Regions from separate parts of the Streptomyces sp. NPDC007205 genome, predicted to be linked through region 1. Evidence: riboswitches for the same ligand, from Rfam matches in the RefSeq annotation. Region 1 holds a riboswitch; each other region holds the start of a gene.

What was found. A riboswitch is a leader RNA that binds a small molecule or an ion and turns the genes downstream of it on or off. The one in region 1 is predicted to bind cyclic di-AMP.
Positions count from the first base shown of each region.
Region 2: it holds a riboswitch for cyclic di-AMP, as region 1 does, so the genes downstream of both, ABZ624_RS27525 (transglycosylase family protein) here and ABZ624_RS26300 (M23 family metallopeptidase) in region 1, are expected to answer to the same signal.
Region 3: it holds a riboswitch for cyclic di-AMP, as region 1 does, so the genes downstream of both, ABZ624_RS08760 (M23 family metallopeptidase) here and ABZ624_RS26300 (M23 family metallopeptidase) in region 1, are expected to answer to the same signal.

Region 1 is NZ_JBEYEW010000017.1:120,920-123,174, reverse strand. It holds gene ABZ624_RS26305 (pitrilysin family protein) at 1-398, shown strand, start outside; cyclic di-AMP (ydaO/yuaA leader) riboswitch at 612-807, shown strand; gene ABZ624_RS26300 (M23 family metallopeptidase) at 820-1,563, shown strand; gene ABZ624_RS26295 (GntR family transcriptional regulator) at 1,761-2,255, shown strand, end outside.
Region 2 is NZ_JBEYEW010000019.1:44,917-47,171, forward strand. It holds gene ABZ624_RS27520 (transglycosylase family protein) at 1-504, shown strand, start outside; cyclic di-AMP (ydaO/yuaA leader) riboswitch at 687-860, shown strand; gene ABZ624_RS27525 (transglycosylase family protein) at 865-1,581, shown strand; gene eno (phosphopyruvate hydratase) at 1,927-2,255, shown strand, end outside.
Region 3 is NZ_JBEYEW010000004.1:21,608-23,862, reverse strand. It holds gene ABZ624_RS08770 (dihydrofolate reductase family protein) at 1-772, shown strand, start outside; tRNA gene ABZ624_RS08765 (tRNA-Met) at 820-893, opposite strand; cyclic di-AMP (ydaO/yuaA leader) riboswitch at 1,193-1,341, shown strand; gene ABZ624_RS08760 (M23 family metallopeptidase) at 1,349-2,255, shown strand, end outside.

The DNA of each region.
Region 1 (2,255 bases):
TGCTCGCCATCAGCGGCTCCGTGGACACCCCCAACACCGGTCCCGCGCTGGAGGACCTGTGGAAGGTGCTGCGGACCCTCGCGGCGGACGGCCTGACCGACGCCGAGCGGGACGTGGCCGTGCAGAACCTCGTCGGGGTGGCGCCGCTGAAGTACGAGACCGCGGCGGCCGTGGCGAGCACGCTGGCCGACCAGGTCGAGCAGCACCTGCCCGACGACTTCCAGGCGACGCTGTATCAGCAGCTGGCCGCGACGGGCACGGTGGAGGCCACGGCGGCCGTCGTGAACGCCTTCCCGGTGGACCGCCTGGTGACCGTCCTCGTCGGTGACGCGGCCCAGATCAAGGCGCCGGTCGAGGCGCTCGGCATCGGCGAAGTGACCGTGGTGGCGGCCGAGTAACAACGGCACGCACGCGTGGGGCCCTGACGGTCTACACACCGTCAGGGCCCCAGCTCTTCCACTCCCTTCCCCAGATGCCCGATTTGAGGCGGAGGTTGCCTGTCTGCCCTGTGGGATGCGCTACAAAGGCCCGGATTCGTTTGGGATTCGAAAGCCGCCTTCCGTAGCGTCGTCCGGGCTGTTCGTCAGGCAGTGCGCCGCACCCGCGGCACCGGACAGCCATCGCCGAGTCCCCGTACGGCGCGAGCCAGGGGAGCCGGGGACCCACCCTCCTGTCGCCGCCTTCGCGGCTGGAGGGGCCCAAGTCCCTGGGGTGAATCGGACGCCCACGCGTGAGCGAGGGGGTCCGTAGGAGACCTTCCTGCTCCGAACCCGTCAGCTAACCCGGTAGGCGAGAGGGAAGGAAAGGACCAGCCACTTCATGGCGTTCATGTGCGCCACCGGGAAGCACCGCAAGCCCGGCCGGGTCAAGCGCACCACCGCTCAGGCGGCCGGCATCGCGGCCCTCACCACCACCGGCGTCATCGGCACCCTCGCGGCGTCCCCGGCGACGGCCGCCGAGAACACCGCCGAGCAGACCGGCCTCACCCCGGTGATCAGCGTCGGCGACGACATCGCCGAGCAGATCGACGCACAGGCCGCCGCCCAGCAGCAGGCCGCCAACCAGAAGGCGGCCGAGCAGGCAGCGGCCAAGAGGGCCCAGGAGATCCGCGAGGCCAGGGCGCGCGCCGCCAGGGAGGCCGAGCGCAAGCAGCTGAACGCCTTCGTGGTCCCGATAGCGAACTCCTACGTCTCCACCGGCTACCAGGCCGGCAGCTCCCTGTGGTCCTCCGGCCACCACACGGGCATCGACTTCCACGCGGCCAGCGGCACGCCCGTTCACGCGGTCGGCACGGGCACCGTCGTCTCCACCGGGTGGGGCGGCGCGTACGGCAACGAGATCGTGATCAGGATGGCCGACGGCATGTACACCCAGTACGGCCATCTGTCGTCGATCGGCGTCACGGTGGGCCGGCAGGTCACCCCGGGCCAGCAGATCGGCCTGTCCGGCGCGACCGGCAACGTCACCGGTCCGCACCTCCACTTCGAGGCCCGTACGACCCCCGACTACGGCTCGGACGTCGACCCCGTCGCCTACCTCCGCAAGCACGGCGTGAACGTCTGACGACCCTGCCTCCCCCCGCGCAGCCCCGGCCCGCACCGGCCGGGGCTTTCGCTGATTTCCGGGGCGCCCACCGGATCCGCTGACCAAAAAATATCCATGGATTCCGGCCCGCCGTCGGAATGTCCGACGCATTGGAATAGAGTCACGGAACACGCGTCCATCGTCGACGTTTCACGGGGATTAGACGGAGGTCGGTCATGCGTATTCCGGCGCACTCGGTGTGTACGGCGATCCGGGACGACATCGTCGCCGGTGTCCACGAGCGCGGCGGCCGCCTCACCGAGGAAGTCCTGGCCCGCCGCTACGGCGTCTCACGGGTCCCCGTCCGCGAGGCCCTGCGCACCCTGGAGGCCGAGGGCTTCGTGGTGACCCGCCGGCACGCGGGCGCATGCGTGGCCGAACCGACCGAGCAGGAGGCCGCCGACCTGCTGGAGATGCGCAAGCTCCTGGAGCCGCTCGGGGCCGCCCGGGCCGCCCAGCGCCGCACGGAGGCCCACCTGAAGGTGCTGCGCGGCCTGGTCAGGCTCGGTCAGGAGCGGGCCAGGCGGGGCCACAGCGACGATCTGCGCTCCCTGGGCGGCTGGTTCCACGAAACGCTCGCCCAGGCCTGTGGCAGCCCCTCGCTGACCGCGATGCTCGGCCAGCTGCGGCACAAGATCGCCTGGATGTACGCGGTGGAGGCGCCGCCGAGC
Region 2 (2,255 bases), on a different contig from region 1:
GGCGCCACGCCGTCTCCGCACCAGAGCCACCACGCCACGAAGACCCCGGAGGCGCCCGGGGGCTCCGCTGGAACCGGTACCCCCAAGTCCGACAAGCCCGACAAGACCGGTTCCTCCGACGGTGGCGGCTCGCAGGGCGATGGCAGCTCACCGACGGCAACCCCCGGTACCGACGAATCGGACAATTACCAGCAGTCCGCCGGTTCTTGGAGCCTGGTCGACACCGGCGCGCTCGGCAGCGGCGGACGCCACCGGGGCGGCAGTGCGGACGAAAGCGTGACAAACGGTCAGAATGCCCCCTCTTCCGGCCGTCACGCCGGCCGCGCGACGGACGCCTACACCGTGCGTGAGGGGGACACCCTGGCCTCCATCGCCGACTCCCTGGGCGTCGCCGGCGGGTGGCATGCGCTCTACGACGGGAACAAGAGCGTCATCGGTGCCGACCCGAACCACATCACCGCCGGTCAGACCCTGGAAGTCGGTGCCGAAAAGGGCGGAAACTAGCGGCAGTTGACGCCCCCTTTCGCCGCTGATGTCCGATTCGGTGAAAGTGTGGGATGAGTCTCAGAAGCCCTGATCGTCTTTGAAATTCCCTCGATCACGTGTCTACGGTCAGGACCGCTCGTCACCACGAGCCCCGGCGGCCGCAACGCCGAATCCTGCCAGCGGTTGCCCGGGAACAGTCGTCGCGTCAAGCGCCGTGGGCAGGAGCGGGGGACCCAAGGTAAGTGCCGGGCCCGGCGGTTCACGCCGGTACCGGCTGGGGGTGAAGCCGCGCCTCGCGAAAGCGAGTGCGCGGCCGGGCAACTCAACCGGCCCGAACCCGACAGCTCACCTCGCAGGCGTCGGTGAGGGGATTGATCCATGCTGTTCTCCGGCAAGGGCAAGCACCGTCGTCCGTCCAAGGCCGTCCGCGCCATCACGCTCGCCGGTGTCACCGGCGCCGCCGTCGCCGCCCCGCTGATGGCGGTCGGCAACGCCTCCGCCGCCACCGCCTCCGAGTGGGACGCGGTCGCCCAGTGCGAGTCGGGCGGCAACTGGTCCATCAACACCGGCAACGGCTACTACGGCGGTCTGCAGTTCTCCGCCTCCACCTGGGCCGCGTACGGCGGCACCGCCTATGCCCCGCAGGCCAACCAGGCCACCCAGGCGCAGCAGATAGCCGTCGCCGAGAAGGTCCTCGCCGCGCAGGGCAAGGGCGCCTGGCCGGTCTGCGGCACGGGCCTGTCGGGCGCCGCCTACAACGGCTCTGCGCCCAGCACCTCCTCGAACACCACGTCCTCGAACACCACCTCGTCGAAGAGCACCGCGCCCAGCACCACCACGCGCTCCGACCAGCAGGCCGCCTCCCGCTCCGCCGAGCGCACGGCTCCGTCCGCGAGCAAGACCGTCACCACCCCGACCGGCAAGAAGGTCAAGAAGGGCGACGGCGAGTACAAGGTCGTCAAGGGCGACACCCTCAGCTCCATCGCCGTCGAGCACCACGTCCAGGGCGGCTGGCAGAAGCTCTTCGAGCTGAACAAGGACATCGTCGAGGACGCGAACCTCATCTACCCGGGCCAGCAGCTGCACCTGAAGTAAGCGGCGGCAGTCCTCGGGTCCGCCCCCGTCCCCACGGGCTCCCCGCCCCGGCGCGTGTTCCCCCGTACGCGCCGGGGCGGGGTCTTTTCTGTGCGCCCCCCGCCTCTTCGGTGTGCCCCGCCTCTTCGGTGTGCCCCGCCGTTTCTGCGTGCCCCGCCTTTTCTACGTGCCCCCTGCACCCACCCTTTGTTCCGCCCATGAACAATGGGTACCGTCTGTGTGCCCCTCCCCGTCCACGGGGCGGTCGGTCGGTGGCCGATCCCCCGGAGACGGTTAGGCTCTAGTCGCAAGGCACAGCCGTAAGGCAGCAAGCCCCGCACTTCCAGCGTCACATCCAAGAAGGAGATGCTCGTGCCGTCCATCGACGTCGTCGTAGCCCGGGAAATCCTGGACTCCCGAGGCAACCCCACGGTCGAGGTCGAGGTCGGCCTCGACGACGGCAGCACGGGTCGTGCCGCCGTCCCGTCCGGCGCCTCGACCGGCGCCTTCGAGGCCATCGAGCTGCGCGACGGTGACCCCAACCGTTACCAGGGCAAGGGCGTCGAGAAGGCTGTCCTCGCCGTCATCGAGCAGATCGGCCCGGAGCTGGTCGGCTACGACGCCACCGAGCAGCGCCTGATCGACCAGGCCATGTTCGACCTGGACGCCACCGACAACAAGGGCTCCCTCGGCGC
Region 3 (2,255 bases), on a different contig from region 1:
CGGCACCGCCGGCATCGTCCCGCTCGGCCCCGAGCTCGACTGGCACGCCCTGCTGCGGAATCTGCACGAGGTGCGCGGCATACGGCGCCTGATGGTCGAGGGCGGCGGTACGGTCCACACCCAGCTGCTCCAGCTGGGCCTCGCCGACGAGCTCCAGCTGGTGCTCGCGCCGCTGTTCGTCGGCGACCCGGCCGCCCCCCGCCTGTTCGGCCCGGGCGCCTACCAGCCCGGCCGGCTGCGGCTCACCGAGACCCGTCGCATCGAGGACGTGGTCCTCATGCGCTACGAGCCCACGGCCCCCGGCACCGGCCCGGTCCCCGCCGCCGCCGACCGCCACTGGCTGCGCACCGCCTGCGACCTGGCCGCGCTGTGCCCGCCCTCGGAGACGGCGTTCAGCGTCGGCGCGGTCGTGGTCGCCGCCGACGGTACGGAGCTGGCCCGGGGCCATTCCCGGGAGGGCGACGACCCCGTGGTCCACGCGGAGGAGGCGGCGCTGGCGAAGGTCGACCCGGCGGATTCCCGGCTGGCCGGCGCAACGGTCTACAGCAGCCTGGAGCCCTGTGCCCGGCGGGCCTCTCGGCCGGCGCCCTGCGCCGAGCTGATTCTGCGGGCGGGGGTGCGCAGGGTGGTCACCGCGTGGCGGGAGCCGGACACGTTCGTTGCCTCGGCCGACGGTACGGGGGTCCTGGCCAGGGCGGGTGCGCAGGTGGTCGTACTGCCGGAGCTGGCGGGACCCGCCAAGGCGCCGAACGGGCATCTGCTGGGGGGCTGAAAACACCCAGGGCCGGAATCCACTGGATTCCGGCCCTGGGCCTTCAGTAGCGGGGACAGGATTTGAACCTGCGACCTCTGGGTTATGAGCCCAGCGAGCTACCGAGCTGCTCCACCCCGCGTCGTTGTGACTCCAGAGTACCCCATGCGGAGGGCGGCGCGCACACCCGTTTCCCGGCCCCGCCCGGCAAGGTCACCGACGGTGACAGCTCGACCGCCGTGCGCATAACATCTGAGTCACCATCAAAAACGCCGAGACTCCTGAACGCCGGTCAACTCGCCCGTTTTGCAGCAGTCCTGGCCGGTAAGTCCACGGGTGAAATCGTTAATGATCAAGCCGAACGGCTTGGAAAGTGACCAGCAGGTCTATTAACGTTCGATAACGCAGCGCGGTCGTCCCAGCCGTCACAAGAGACGGCTCCGTGCGCACGCGCCGAATCCTGCGAGGGAACCGGGGAACCACCATCTTGGGGTGAATCGCGCGAATGCCGCAGTCGGTATACGCGCGTAGGAGACCTTCCTGCTCCGAACCCGTCAGCTAACCCGGTAGGCGGAGGAAGGAAAGGAGTACGCCCGAGTGGCGTCCAACCGGCCTGCCCCAGAAGCCCCGTCCATGCCCGCGCCGACCGAGCCCGAGACCTTCGGCTACGGCGCCTACCGTGCCGAAGAGGGCCCCTGGGAGGAGTGGAACCCCACCGAGGACTCCGTCGCCCCGGTCCGCGGCCGGCACCGCGTCGCCAAGCAGCGCGGCGGTTTCGCGCGCAGCTCCACCGTCCTCGGCGTCGGCGTACTGGCCGCGGTCGGCGCGGGCGGCATGGCCAGCGCCAACACCGGCAAGCCGCCGGTCTCCATATCCCTGCCGGACCTGGACTCCGTCGGCCACCTCTTCGGCGACGACTCCTCCGACGCGCACCAGGAGCACCCCACCGCGCTCGGCAACGTCGGCGTGACCTCGGCCGACAGCAAGGACTCCGACGCGGGCGAGGCGCTGCGCAACCGGATCATGGCCCAGGCCGAGCAGCAGCAGGGCAAGGCCGACAGCAAGGCCACCGCCGCCACGCTCGCCGCCGCCGAGAAGCAGACCGCCGACGCCGCGGCCAAGGCGGAGCAGGAGGCCGCCGCCAAGGCCACCGCCGCCAAGGAGAAGGCGGAGGCCGACGCCAAGAAGGCGGCCGAGGCCAAGCGCCTGGCCGAGCTGGCCAGGCAGTACCAGCTGCCCGTCGTCTCGTACACGATCACCGGCACCTTCGGCCAGCCCGGGGCCATGTGGTCCTCCGGCTACCACACCGGCCTCGACTTCGCCGCTCCCACCGGCACCCTCATCAAGGCCGTCCACGGCGGCACGATCACCCAGGCCGGCTGGGCCGGCGCCTACGGCTACCGCACGGTCCTCACTCTGGACGACGGCACCGAGCTGTGGTTCTGCCACCAGTCCTCGATCAACGTCAAGGTCGGCCAGAAGGTCTCGACCGGCGAGGTCATCG